DNA from 2 places in the Aminobacterium sp. UBA4987 genome. Region 2 is predicted to be linked to the other one. Evidence: a T-box and tRNA genes for the amino acid it is inferred to sense, from the RefSeq annotation. Region 2 holds a T-box; the other holds one or more tRNA genes.
The links. A T-box is a leader RNA that pairs with one kind of tRNA and senses whether it is charged. The one in region 2 lies ahead of thrS (threonine--tRNA ligase), so its partner is inferred to be a tRNA-Thr.

Region 1: it has a tRNA-Thr gene. The T-box ahead of thrS (threonine--tRNA ligase) is inferred to sense a tRNA for this amino acid. The anticodon was not compared.

Annotation. Positions count from the first base shown of each region.
Region 1 is NZ_DGZF01000009.1:118,996-125,826, forward strand. It holds gene codY (GTP-sensing pleiotropic transcriptional regulator CodY) at 1-816, shown strand, start outside; gene B2U56_RS04610 (response regulator) at 901-1,263, shown strand; gene B2U56_RS04615 (S1 RNA-binding domain-containing protein) at 1,446-1,865, shown strand; gene B2U56_RS04620 (DUF501 domain-containing protein) at 1,943-2,521, shown strand; gene argH (argininosuccinate lyase) at 2,476-3,876, shown strand; tRNA gene B2U56_RS04630 (tRNA-Lys) at 4,035-4,110, shown strand; tRNA gene B2U56_RS04635 (tRNA-Glu) at 4,115-4,190, shown strand; tRNA gene B2U56_RS04640 (tRNA-Thr) at 4,206-4,281, shown strand; gene B2U56_RS04645 (serine hydrolase domain-containing protein) at 4,455-6,479, opposite strand.
Region 2 is NZ_DGZF01000006.1:49,230-56,060, reverse strand. It holds gene thrS (threonine--tRNA ligase) at 1-1,682, opposite strand, end outside; T-box leader at 1,721-1,943, opposite strand; gene dut (dUTP diphosphatase) at 1,995-2,435, opposite strand; gene B2U56_RS02935 (polyribonucleotide nucleotidyltransferase) at 2,432-4,678, opposite strand; gene rpsO (30S ribosomal protein S15) at 4,812-5,078, opposite strand; gene B2U56_RS02925 (response regulator transcription factor) at 5,337-6,017, shown strand; gene B2U56_RS02920 (sensor histidine kinase) at 6,237-6,831, shown strand, end outside.

The sequences.
Region 1 (6,831 bases), on a different contig from region 2:
AATAAGATTGGAATAGTTGATGACCCAGCAATGAAAGATTTGCTTGATAAGACTCGCCAGGTAGGCAGGGCCCTTCAGAGTCGGCGGGAAGGGACGAAACCAGATTATAGCAAACTGGCAAAACTTCTTTGTGAATTCTCAACAGCCAATGTCTATATCATTAACAGAGAAGGGCGGATACTAGGGCATTCATGGGTTAGCGAGTATCATTCAGAAGCAGTGGCGAATTTCCTTGAAAGGGGATATATGCCAGAAAGTTTTGTGGAAAAAATGAACCAGCACAGGGAGTCCATTTTGAGTGAAACAGATGGATATCTTTTCGATGATGAGGTCGCCTCGAAGGAAGCTCCAGAAAAGCATCTATTGTATGTTCCTATCTATAGCGCGGCAGAACGGCTGGGGACATTGCTTCTCGTAAGGTTCTTCAACCCCTTCTACATGAAAGATCTCATTTTGGCAGAATATCTTGCCACTCTCGTAGGTATCGAAATACTCCATGATCGAACACGAAGTATAGAAGAACGGGCGAGAGAACGCCTTGTGGTACAGATGGCTATGCGTGCTCTATCCTACTCCGAAGTAGAGTCTGTAAAGCATATCATCGCAGAGCTTGGAGCTTATGAAGGAGTCGTCATTGCAAGCAAAGTGGCGGATCGTGTGGGAGTTACAAGAAGTGTCATTGTAAATGCCTTGAGAAAGCTGGAAAGCGCTGGGATTATCGAAAGCAGAAGCCTAGGCATGAAAGGAACCTTTATTAAGATATTAAGTCCTCTTTTTATAGAAGAACTTGGGATGGTTCTTACCCAGAATAATTAACAATAAAACAGTGAAAGGGGCTGATCAGCCCCTTTCACTGTCCTTTCCCTTTCGAGTGGAGCACAACACAGGAGAGATGAATGCATGGGAAAAAGAGTGCTCGTAGTTGACGACGCCGTTTTTATGAGGATAATACTGAAAGATATTCTTTTAAATAATAATTTTGAGGTTGTAGGAGAAGCTGAGAATGGGAAAGTTGCGGTGGAAGCTTATCAGAGGCTTCATCCTGACATCGTGACAATGGATATATCAATGCCGAAGATGGATGGCATTGATGCGCTCAGGGCCATAAGAGCTTTAGATCCTGAGGCCAAGATTATTATGGTGAGTGCCATGGGACAGCAACCTATGGTCAGAGAGGCGATCAAAGCCGGGGCTCTGGATTTTATTGTGAAGCCTTTTCAGCCGGATCGGGTAGTGGAAGCTTTGAGCAGGGCCTTGGCCTAGATTATTCCATAGTTCACCAATAGAGGCACGGTATCTATATAATATAAATTGCTTCGAATAAGAATAGGATATTAAAGAGACTGGAACGCCGGTAATTTGGTATAATTCCAAAACAGATCTTTTTTGTCTAACTAGTTTTTAAAAAAGATTTTATATTAGCCTTCTGGAGGGTAGAAAAACTGATGGTAGAAGATAAGAGGAGTGACCAGGCTCCCGTGAGTGTCGGGGATACGGTCGAATGTGAAGTGGAGCAGATCATGCCTTATGGTGCTTTTGTACGCCTTTCCACGGGACAGAGAGCGATGATTCACATTTCAGAACTCTCGTATAGCTATGTTAAGAAAGTGGAAGATGTTCTTGAGGTCGGCAAGAAGGTAACGGCGAAAGTGATCAAGATTGACGAAAAAAACCGGATTGATCTTTCCTTGAAAAAAATGGAAGAACGTCCTCCTGTTGCTCCTTCTGCTCCTAAAGAGACAGAGGATAACTTTGAAAAAAAGCTATCAAATTTCCTAAAAATTAGCGATCAGAAAATAGCGGATCTCAATAGCAAGTTAAATAATGCGAAAGCGAGCAAAAAACGGAGCAAAAGAAGCAAATGACCCGAATAATAACAAAGCAGGGGAGCTTAAGCTCCCCTGCTTTGTATTGGAGCCTTACGAAAGAAGATACTGAAATTGTGAAGCGTCAAATGGTTCATCGCAAGTTTAAAAACGACATCGTGGCAGGAGTAACCTATTACTGCCAATGGGGGGCTCCACAAGTTCTCCTATGCAGGCCAATGGTGAAGAAAAGGCCTTTCCCCACGTCTTTTTGGTTAACGTGTCCCTATCTCATTCAGAAGTGCGGCGAACTTGAATCTCAACAGGGCGTGAAGGCTTTAGAAGAATATCTACAGAAAAGGGTTTCTCTCCATGATTGGGTTCTTTACCATATGCTTCATATGAATATACGCATGTCCCTTTTTCCTCCGGCCCAAAGAATGTACCTTCAAAAAAGACGGCCTTCATTATGGAAGGCTTTGCGTCGGGGAGGGGTAGGAGGGATTCAGGATAAAAATTCTTTTAAAGTAAAATGTCTTCATCTTCATGTCGCTTCATGGCTAGCGCTGAGAACACACCCTGCCGGAGAGTGGCTTCATCAAAACCTGCAACAGGTTAGCTGCCCCGTTCCAGAGAGCTACCCATGTTTTTATAAAAGGAGGGGGAAGGAATGTGGAAAGGGCGCTTTAGTGAAGAAACAGCAGAAATCGTTTTGAACTACACCCAGTCTCTTGATCTGGACTGGTGCCTTGCTCCCTTTGATATCCAGGGGAGCATCGCCCATGGGAGAATGCTTGTTTCTGCCGGTCTTTTGTCCCCTGACGAAGGAGAAAAAATAGAAGGCGGACTTCGTCAGGTCTTACAGGAAATAGAAGAGAAAAGTTTTACCCCCTCTATTGAATTAGAAGATGTGCATATGAACATAGAGCACCGTCTTACCCAATTGCTCGGACCTCTGGGGGCGAAGCTTCATACTGGGCGTAGCCGCAACGACCAAATTGCTACGACGTTGCGCCTTTATTTGCGTGATAGACTGCAAAAGGTTCAACAAGGCATGTTCACCCTTCTTGAGGCTATTCTGGAAAGAGCCCATGCTCATCGCCATATTGTTGTTCCGGGATACACTCACTTGCAGCAGGCTCAGCCAGTAAGCATGGGCCATTACTGGATGTCCCATTTTCAGGCATTTCGAAGGGATTGCATCCGTCTTCGGGCTGCTCTGGGCTCACTGGAAGATTGCCCTCTTGGCGCAGGGGCTCTTGCGGGTTCAACATTGCCTCTTGATCGTTTTTATACTGCAAAGGAGCTTGGATTTAAGAACCCGACGGAGAACAGTCTTGATTCTGTAGCCCATAGAGATTATTTATTTGATTATCACTATTTTGCGGCGGTGTTTGCAATACATTGCAGCAGATTGGCCGAGGATTTTATTATTTACAATAGTCAGGAATTTGGCTGGCTTAAACTTCCTGACGCTTTCTGCACGGGCTCAAGCATGATGCCCCAGAAGAAAAATCCTGACGTATTGGAGCTGACCCGTGGAAGGACAGGACAAATCATAGGACACTTCGTTGATTTGCTTGTTATGCTAAAAGGACTGCCCATGACATATAATCGGGATTTGCAGGAAGATAAACGAGGTCTTCTGGCATCTCTTGCCGTTATTCTCTCGATTATAGAAATTCTGCCAGAGTTTTTGTCTCGTGTAGAAGTTGATGAAAAAAGAGCTGTTTTAGGAATGGAAAATGGTATGATCCTTGCTACCGATGTGGCCGAGTATCTGGTTAAGGAAGGTGTTCCTTTCAGAGACGCTCATTGGAAAGCCGGACAGCTTGTTCGCTATTGTCTCGATAACGGGCGGTCTCTTCTGGATCTGACCCTGTCTGAATGGAAAGCTATTATTCCAGAAGCGAAAGAAGACCTTTTATCCATTCTTTCTCTTAAAGAGAGTGTCGCCAGGCGGCAAACCTATGGAGGAACAGGTTTTATATGTGTAGAGCGGCAAATAGAAGAAGGGGATGGGTGGCTCGCGTATCAAAAGAAGAGAGATGACGCCTGCTCTTCCAGTTGAATATGAAACCAAATAAAGGCAGGCAAAAGCTATTTTACAGGCCGAGATTCCCCTTGTCAGAAAACTTTCAATCCTGAGATTTTTAAAAAGGGCTTGACTTGCGGCGTTTTTTCTGTAGAATAAACCCTTGCGTAACGGCAGTAACAGGTCGAATGCACGAGCCGTTAGCTCAGTCGGCAGAGCACCGGACTTTTAATCCGGGCGTCGTGGGTTCGACTCCCACACGGCTCACCATAGCGGTCCCATCGTCCAGTGGTCTAGGACACAGCCCTTTCAAGGCTGCGACACGGGTTCAAATCCCGTTGGGACCGCCATTTTTCAATTTATCTGCCGGTGTAGCTCAGTTGGTAGAGCAGCGCACTCGTAATGCGCAGGTCGGCGGTTCGAGTCCGCCCGCCGGCTCCAGAGTTAGCATAAGTATGTTCCCCATGTGAACCCTTTCGTTCTCGTAAGCCCTCTGCCGATCCAAAGCATATTGAAGGCGCCATCGCATTTCGCTAAAAAAGCACCCCAGAAGTATACTCAGCCAATCGAATTTATTGCCGCCGTTTTTGTTGGAAACGAGAAAAACGGACAAATTACCGCACTATTATCGAAAAAGAATCTCCCGGTTCTCCCGCCAGGAACACCAGGCTTCCCCCGGGTACGGATATTTCGCTGCTGTCTATAATGCTGTCGTAAACTTTCTCTACCTGCCGTCTGGGAAAAATGATCACCCTGCCATTTGCTGGCTTTTCGATGGACATGATCCCTCCCTGTTCGACTTTCCTCCATTCATTTTCGCCCTCAGATCCGATCACTATGGTATTTTCCCCTGGTACTAGCGTTCCTGCGATATCTTCGCTCGAATAGACGAACTGGATTGCCTTCAAACGGATTGCGCCGTCTTTCTTAAAAAGCTGGATATTGCACTGATCGCGAAAGCCTGTTGCGGCAATTGCCCCAAAATCGGGGGTTTCCACCCTGTTCACTCCAAAGAATTTCACATACCCGGGAAGATCGCCGTACTCTTCAGATTTTACCAACAGATCGTCAGGAAGCTGCGCAAAGGGAGAGGCGTTGCGTATAAGCCAAAACCTGTCGTCCATTACCACCGACAGACTTTCTGGTTTTTCTACTGGATCAATCTTCTGGTACATGGGAATATCTGCCCCGTACTGCGGGACTTCTTCCATGACAAGATAAACTGTCTTTTCTCCCGTGAGAAAGTAATATCGGTAACCAGTTGCAAAATCATGAAATAAGCCTCCGTTGTGAACCAGTGAAAGAATCGGCTTCTCTTTATTCTCTTTCGCTTCTTCGTCTTCCGAAGGAGAAGCGAGGGAGTAGACGTTCAGCGTATGACTCTCTTTGTCAAAGATCATGCGAACAGCTTCTTGTGTGTTTACATAGAATCCCGCGAGTTTCAAAAACTCATCGGGAATGGGCTGTGGTTCTGGAGGTTTGACTGGAGAAACCGGTTTCGGTCCGGGGAGCCCCTTGTCCTTCATGAGCGCCTCCATAATACGGTGCGTAGCTTTTGCGGCGCCAGCTTGTCCGGAGTACGTCACTGCAACCGCCAGCCGTTCCTGTGGAAGGATCTGGAGATTGGTTGAATAGAACAAGGTCCCGCCGCTCTTGCCCAGAACCTGGTACCCGTTCTCCCGGTAGGCTGGAAGGAGTGCATAATCCCAACCGAAGGCATCTAAAAGGGCATCCCCCTTCAATAAAGAAGAAAAGGGGGTGGGCTGTTCCTTCAGAACATCCTTTAGCGAGGAATCTGAAAGAATGTTCATTCCGCCGGGGGCAAAACTGTCTCCAAACCGGCAGAGGTCCTCCGGAGTGGAGGAGAGCCCGCCTGCGCCCAGCACCGTAACTACCTCTGGGGGATATTTATTTCCCTCTTCATCGTAGAATTCGGCAATCTTTCCTCCAGTAACGCCAACACTCTCACCCGAGTTCCGCATTTCAAGGGGAGAAAATATCCTTTCGGTGACAAACGAGGCGAATGACTTTCCTGAAACACGCTCAACGATTATCTCGGCCAGGGTAAAACCATCATTGCAGTAAATACTCATTTCACCTGGGGTGTGCTTGAGAACCGCATTCTTCAATGTTTCAAGCAATAGGGTCTGGTGATCCTCGTCAGCCCTGTACCCAAAAACAAATGTGGAGCCAGGCAGGCCTGAAGAATGATTGAAAAGCATCCGCACCGTAATGTCCCGGTATCGGGGGTCCTTCATTACGAATTCAGGTATATGCTTTACCACGGGGTCTTCAAGGCTTAATTTACCATCATCTGCCAGCAGCAGAATTGCTACGGCAGCGAACATTTTGCTCGTCGAACCTATATTGAACCTGGTGTCTCTGTCCACGAGACGGTTAAGTGAGCGGTCTGCCGGTCCGAATCCCTCCGAATACACTATATTGCCCCTGTCCATCACTGCTACCGATGCGGAGTTTCCCCCTCCGGATATAATAGTTTTCCATATTATTTCTCTCGCGGTCGAAACTGTGTTCGGGTAATTAACGACATTGCCAGAACACGGCAAGATGAAGATGAAAAGAATTAATACAACACACGAAAGACTCATAAGAACAGGCAACGCCTTACGGGTTCTCATTAATGTTTCCTCCCTTTCACACGTTTTACTGCTTCAAGTTTGAAATCCTGTGTGTAATATTTGCACCTCTCTAATCTCCACTATATCGTCTCTTTGTACTGTCCATTAATTCGGGGGCTCTGCGATCAGGTATGCCCTTAACCCGAGTTTTCGCATCAAGTGCTTTTTGTGATAGGATGTCTGTAGCAAACGTACTTTATTTTTCTCCACTCATTTCGACCTGGTACGCAATCGGCCTTTTTACTGGTGTCTCCGTTAATTTCATTTTGACACCTTCTATGTATGTCGCATAATACAGCCAAAGTAAAATAAAAACAATAAAAGCGCGAGGCAATTAAAATCTATCTATTTT
Region 2 (6,831 bases):
TTATTAGCAACCAATTTCGCCTGAACCAATCGTGCGTAATCAAGAAAATCTTCCGAGATAGGAAGCAAACGGACCTGTACAGGCGCTAACCAATAAGGAAAAGCTCCAGCGAACTGTTCTATGAGTATTCCGAAGAACCGTTCCAGACTTCCCAGAATTGTTCTGTGAAGCATTACGGGCCGATGTTCTTTTCCGTCAGCTCCGACGAATGTCAAGTCGAATTTTTCAGGCATCTGGAAATCAAGCTGAATTGTTCCACACTGCCATGTACGTCCGATACAATCCTCAAGGTGGAAATCTATCTTGGGACCATAAAAAGCGCCGTCACCAGGATTGACGCGATATTCCATATTAGTTTCTTCCAGAGCTTCTTTCAAGGCAGTTTCAGCTATATTCCACTGTTCTTCTGACCCCATGGAGTTCTCAGGACGGGTAGAAAGCTCCATTGTATATTTAAAGCCAAAGATATCCCTATATATGTACTGGCAAAGATACATAATCCCTTTGATCTCATCTTTAACCTGCTCTGGTGTGCAGTAAAGATGAGCATCATCCTGCGTAAAACAACGTACTCGCATTAAACCATGAAGAACACCTGATCGCTCGTGGCGGTGGACTATCCCTAATTCCGCCATCCGCAAGGGAAGATCACGATAACTTCTTATCTGACTTTTATAAATAAGAATTCCACCAGGGCAATTCATTGGTTTAATGGCAAAAGGCATCTCGTCGATCTCTGTAAAATACATGTTGTCACGATAGTGATCCCAATGCCCAGAACGAATCCAAAGACTGCGATCAAGAATAAGAGGGGTTCGAATCTCGCAGTACCCGTTCTTTTCGTGAACTTGCCGCCAGAACTCAGTGAGCTTGTTCAGTATAGCCATGCCCTTGGGGTGGAAGAAGGGAAATCCAGGACCTTCCGGCTGAATACTGAAAAGATCGAGTTCTTTGCCTATTTTACGGTGGTCTCTATTCTTCGCTTCTTCAAGTCTTGTTATATAAGTTTGAAGAGATTCTTCATCTGCAAAAGCCGTTCCGTAGACACGGGTCAACATTATGTTTTTTTCATCGCCCCTCCAATAAGCTCCGGCTACTGAAAGAAGTTTAAAATGCTTTATCCATGAAGTATTCGGTACGTGAGGCCCTCTGCAAAGGTCTACATAATCTCCCTGCCTGTACAGACTCACAGTCCCATCTTCTATCTCCTCTATCAATTCCACTTTGTACTTTTCTCCACGCTCTTTAAAAAAGGCAATCGCTTCTTCTTTTTTCAAAATCTGGCGTTCTATGGGGAAAGCACGCTTCGCAAGACGTTTCATTTCCTTTTCAATTTTTAGAAGCGCTTCCTCCGAAATTGATTCCGGGAGTTCCATATCATAGTAGAATCCGTTTTTAATGGATGGTCCTATCCCAAAGAGAGCTTCCGGATAAAGAGATTGAAAAGCCTGAGCCATAAGGTGGGCTGTTGAGTGCCGTATAATATCAAGCCCCTCTTCGCTGACACCATCTATAGCTTCTAGCAATCCGCTCTCTGCGATCTCAGCTGAGAGATCGACATAACGGCCGTTAATCTTGGCTGCCACAGCCCCTTTATGCATCTTCCAGCGCTTCAATACATCAAGAACACTGCCATTTTCAATTTCTATCATATCCCCATTGGCGTTTTTAAGCTCGAACATGCGTATCACCCCTAAAAAATAATGCCCACATCTCTCCTTCTGGAGACGATGTGGGCTATATCGCGGTTCCACTCCAGTTCCAGCTTATAAAGCTGGCCCTCTTTACGCTGTAAGGGGCGTTCCCCTGCATCTTACGCCAAAAAGCTTCGATGCCGGCTCAGGAATGGTCTTCGGTCTACCCTGCTGCAGGAGGCTCTCAGCCCACGGCCCCCACTCTCTGTTCAGTGGTCGTAAAATTACTTTTCCCTTCATAGCCTTACATATTCTATTTGGCGAAATTTATACTACCTAAAAGAAAGAATGTCAACTCTTTTACTTCACACCGGTACTGCCAAAACCACTTTCTCCACGTACTGAATCTGAAAGGGATTCATTTTCCTCCCATTCTAACTGAACCACAGGGGCTATGATCATTTGTGCAATCCTATCCTGTGGCATAACCTGAAAAGGTTCCTGCCCGAGATTAATAAGGATAACCCGAACTTCCCCCCTGTAATCAGAATCTATAGTCCCTGGAGTATTAAGCACCGTAACACCGGAACGAAGAGCGAGACCGCTTCTTGGTCTCACTTGAGCTTCATAGCCTTCTGGGAGCTCCATATAGAGACCAGTACCCACACTTCCCCTTTCTCCAGGCTTTAGAAGAATGGACTCCGCCGCACGAAGATCTACCCCGGCAGAAAAGGGAGTTCCATATTCCGGTAATGGTATTTCTCTGTTTCGCCGGGCGACCTTAACCATTATACGCTTCATCGACGAGGTCCACCCTGCCTACGATCCGGCCGTTCCTGACTTCCACCACGACGCTGGCCAGGAGCGGGACGGGGAGCGGAAGCTGCTTTGGCTTCAATAGCGGTTTCCTTTGCCTTCTCCTCTTCAAGAGCTTTGCCGAATCCCTCTTTTACAACCCTTTCTTCCTGGTCATACAGTTTCTTGCGTGTCAGATTAGTCCGTCCCATATCGTCTATTTCTTTGACCATGACAAGGACTGTATCCCCAACACTAAAAACATCTTCCACTTTACCGACACGGTGAGGGCTGATTTCGCTTATGTGGAGAAGACCTTCTTTACCTGGCAAACACTCTATAAAAGCCCCGAAATTCATAATCCGAGTGACTTTGCCCAGATATATTTCCCCTGGCTCCAGTTCTTTTGTAAGCCCCTTTATTATTGCCAGTGCGCGTTCAACACCCTCACTTGATGTTCCGGCTATATATACTTCTCCATTATCTTCCACATTGATCTTCACTCCTGTTTCCTGGGTAATACCTCGGATGACCTTCCCGCCAGGGCCGATGATATCTCTGATTTTTTCAGGATCTATATGGGTCACATAAATCCTTGGCGCGTAAGGAGAAAGACCGGAAGGCTCTTCTATGGCAGATTCCATTTTCTCGAGTATAAACAATCTTCCTTCTTTTGCCTGATTGAGGGCTTTTTTAAGAATTTCCCTGGTAATGCCCCCTGCCTTGTTATCCATCTGAAGGGCCGTCACACCTTCGCGGGTTCCGGCCACTTTAAAGTCCATATCACCATAGTGGTCTTCGAGACCCTGAATATCACTCAAGATCTCTACTTTTTCCCCTTCCTTTATGAGCCCCATGGCAATGCCGGCGACATGTCTGTTAATGGGAACTCCGGAGTTCATAAGGGCAAGGCTTCCCCCGCAAATAGATGCCTGAGAACTGGATCCGTTCGACTCCAGGATATCTGAAACAAGACGGACCACATACGGGAACTCAACCTCATCGGGAATTATAGGGCGAAGAGCCCGTTCTGCCAAGGCGCCGTGGCCTATTTCACGACGTCCCGGACCACGCATGGGGCGAACTTCTCCAACTGAATAGGGGGGGAAGTTATAGTGAAGGATGAACCTCTTGTTTGGTTCGTCCTGTTTGAGGCCGTCAAGAATCTGGTCATCTACTCCCATCATCCCCAAAGTAGCCACAACGAGGGCCTGAGTTTCGCCCCGGGTAAAAAGAGCTGAACCATGCACACGAGGCAAAACTCCCACTTCACATGTAATCGGGCGAATCTCATCCATTGCCCGACCATCAGCCCGCTCACGCTCATTAAGAATGCGGGACCGCATTGTTTTCTTCACCATCTCGTCAACAGCTGCAGAAATATAAGCTTCCACATCAGGATAATTTTCTGCGAAATGCTCGATTGATGTGGTTTTAACGTAACGAATTTTTTCTGCCCTGAGTTTTTTCTCGTGAATACTGACTGCTTCTAATACATGCTTTTGCATTTCTGCTCCTAGCCATGAATCTATCTCTTCAAAAATTTCTGGTTCAGGGATATCTATCTTTTCCTTGCCAATTTGCTTCCGAATCTCTTCTTGCATGGCGACAATCTTTTTAATTTCAATGTGGGCAAGATCCAGAGCATCTACGAGCAACTCTTCTGATACCTCGTTAGCTCCCGCTTCAACCATTGTAATGCCGTCCTTATGGCCAGATACGAGCAAATCCAATTTGGATTCCAACATTTGCTCTTCAAGGGGGTTGACTACAAGCTGGTCATTAATATAGCCGATGCGCACAGCTCCTATGGGGCCTCCCCACGGAATTTCAGAGATCACAAGAGCTACAGATGCTGCGTTAATGGCGAGTACACTGGGGGGGTTAAGCTGATCTACTGATAGCACAGTAGCAACAACATGTATGTCGTAGCGAAGATTTTCATCGAAAAGTGAACGTATAGAACGGTCAATGACACGTGCACTCAATATGGCGTTTTCAGTTGGTCTTCCTTCCCGTTTGATAAACCCTCCGGGGATTTTACCTGCTGAGTAATATCTTTCTTCAAAGTCAACTAGCAAGGGGAAAAAGTCAATCCCCGTACGAGGTGTGTCAGAAATGCAGGTAGTGGTCAAAACCACTGTATCTCCGCTCCTAGCCACTATGGAACCATTTGCCTGTTTGGCCATACACCCCGTTTCGAAGGTCATTTCATGACCCCCGATCTCAATTGAAAATACTTTTTTCATCCATTGTTCCTCCTCTAATTTTCTACCTCTTCGTATTGTACTTGATAAGAATAACACATCCCACAAAAAAAGTGCGAGAGCGGATATCCGCTCTCGCACAGAAAAACCTTTGAATAAAAATTTATTCTGTTTTTTAGTGTCGAAGACCAAGGCGTTCGATTAAAGTCTGGTATCTGTTGAAGTCTTTCTCCCTCAGATAGCGAAGAAGTTTACGCCGTCTTCCGACCATCTTGAGAAGCCCCCTCCTGGAATGGAAGTCCTTTGTGTGGTTCTTCATATGCTCTGTCAGCTCACGAATCCTCACGGTCAACATGGCAATCTGAACTTCTGGAGATCCTGTGTCCACATTATGGGTGCGGTACTCTTCAATGATCCTCTGTTTCTGATCCTTCTCCAACATAATTGTTCACCTCAATTAATGAAATCCCGAAAACCAAGAAATACAGCTTTGTGTAGATCCTAGTAATGGGTTAAAAAATATTACCACGGATATTTCTATATGGCAATGTTTAGACCGCCTGTGCACATATTCAGAAAAACTACATAAATTTTCAAAAAATCTAATTCTGCACTCGACATGGGTTAAAGTATATGGTTAAATAATAGAGAGTTAACAAAAGCATTTAATCTAAATTGGTGCGGGGGGGAGGTAATAAGCATGTCTCTGCTTATTATTGAAGATAATAAGGATCTTGTTCAGGTTCTCGCCGAGGGTTTTGCAGAAAATGGGTTTTCTGTAGAGCGCGCTTATACAGGAGAAGAAGGGCTGGAAAAAGCGAATAACCCGGAGTGCGAGTGTATAGTTCTGGACCTCATGTTGCCTGGCATAAGCGGAATAGAGGTTCTTGAAAGACTTCGCTCAAACGGTGCCACTCTTCCTATCATCATTCTCACGGCGAAAGACAGTGTAGACGAAAAGGTAGAGGGCCTTAATAAGGGAGCCGATGATTTTCTGGTTAAACCATTTGATTTCAGAGAGCTTCTTGCAAGAGTACGTACCCTTTTAAGGAGAACTTCTGAGTCGCAGCATCATCTTCTTCATTGTGGATCTATGACAATAGATCCAGTAGCCAGGGAATGTAGAGTGGATAACGCTATATTACCACTGCGGAGACGGGAGTTTGATATTCTGGAATTGCTTCTTCGACATGAAAACCAGGTTTTTACCAGAGAAAAGATAATTTCTCAAGTCTGGCAAAAAGAGTATGACGGGACAAGCAATGTAGTTGACGTACATATAAAATATTTGAGAGACAAGCTGCGTGAGCAAGGATTAGATACAGTGGTTGTAACTGTACGAGGAGTTGGGTACAAGGTAACTTGCCCAGACTGTATCTAAACATTAAGTGGAAAGCCAGGGTATCAGGCATTGAACTTGCAGCTTCGCAAACTTCTTAGGTCTTTTAAAATACGTTTAACAAGGGCTTCAGCAAACCAAAGGGGCAATCTGAAACTCCTCAGGTTGTCCCTTTTTTCCATTTCTTTTTTTATAATTATGTCCCTTGCTGTGTTAGTGTCATCCTTCACTGTAACTTCCTTTTTTTCCTATATGGGAGGATTGTTTGCCGGTTGCGCACTATCTTTTTTTATATCCCTCTGGTTTCTTGAACTTCGCATTTACACCCCCTTACGAAAAACGTGTCAGTCCTTACAAAAGAAGAAGAGAAAAAACGACCGCGTAACAATACCCTTTCTTGGGGATCATCCCCAACTTATGGAGCTTCGCGAATCTCTTAATAAGCTGCTCCGCCAGTACGAGGAATCTCTTGCTCAACTTAAGCAATTGTCTGCAGATACAAGCCATGAGCTTAGAACTCCTATTGCTGTCATCAAGGGGAAAATTGAAATAATGCTCATGTCCACTAGAGAACCTAGTTATTACGTGGAACGGCTTCAGCAAATAATGATTCAGATCGAAAATATGCAACAAATTGTAGAGTCTATACTCGAGTTGTCCCGGTTTTCAAAGTTCTCAGGCCCAGAATGGATGGAACCGGTGGATTTACTTATGGCAGCTGATGAAGCCTGTGAAAACATGTTTCCCCTCATTGAAAAAACAAGACGTCAGCATCTGGTGCAAAAACTCTCTTTTGCCCCAGTTTTCGGGAGCATTGAGCTTCTTACAAGAGTTGTTACAAACCTCCTAGACAATG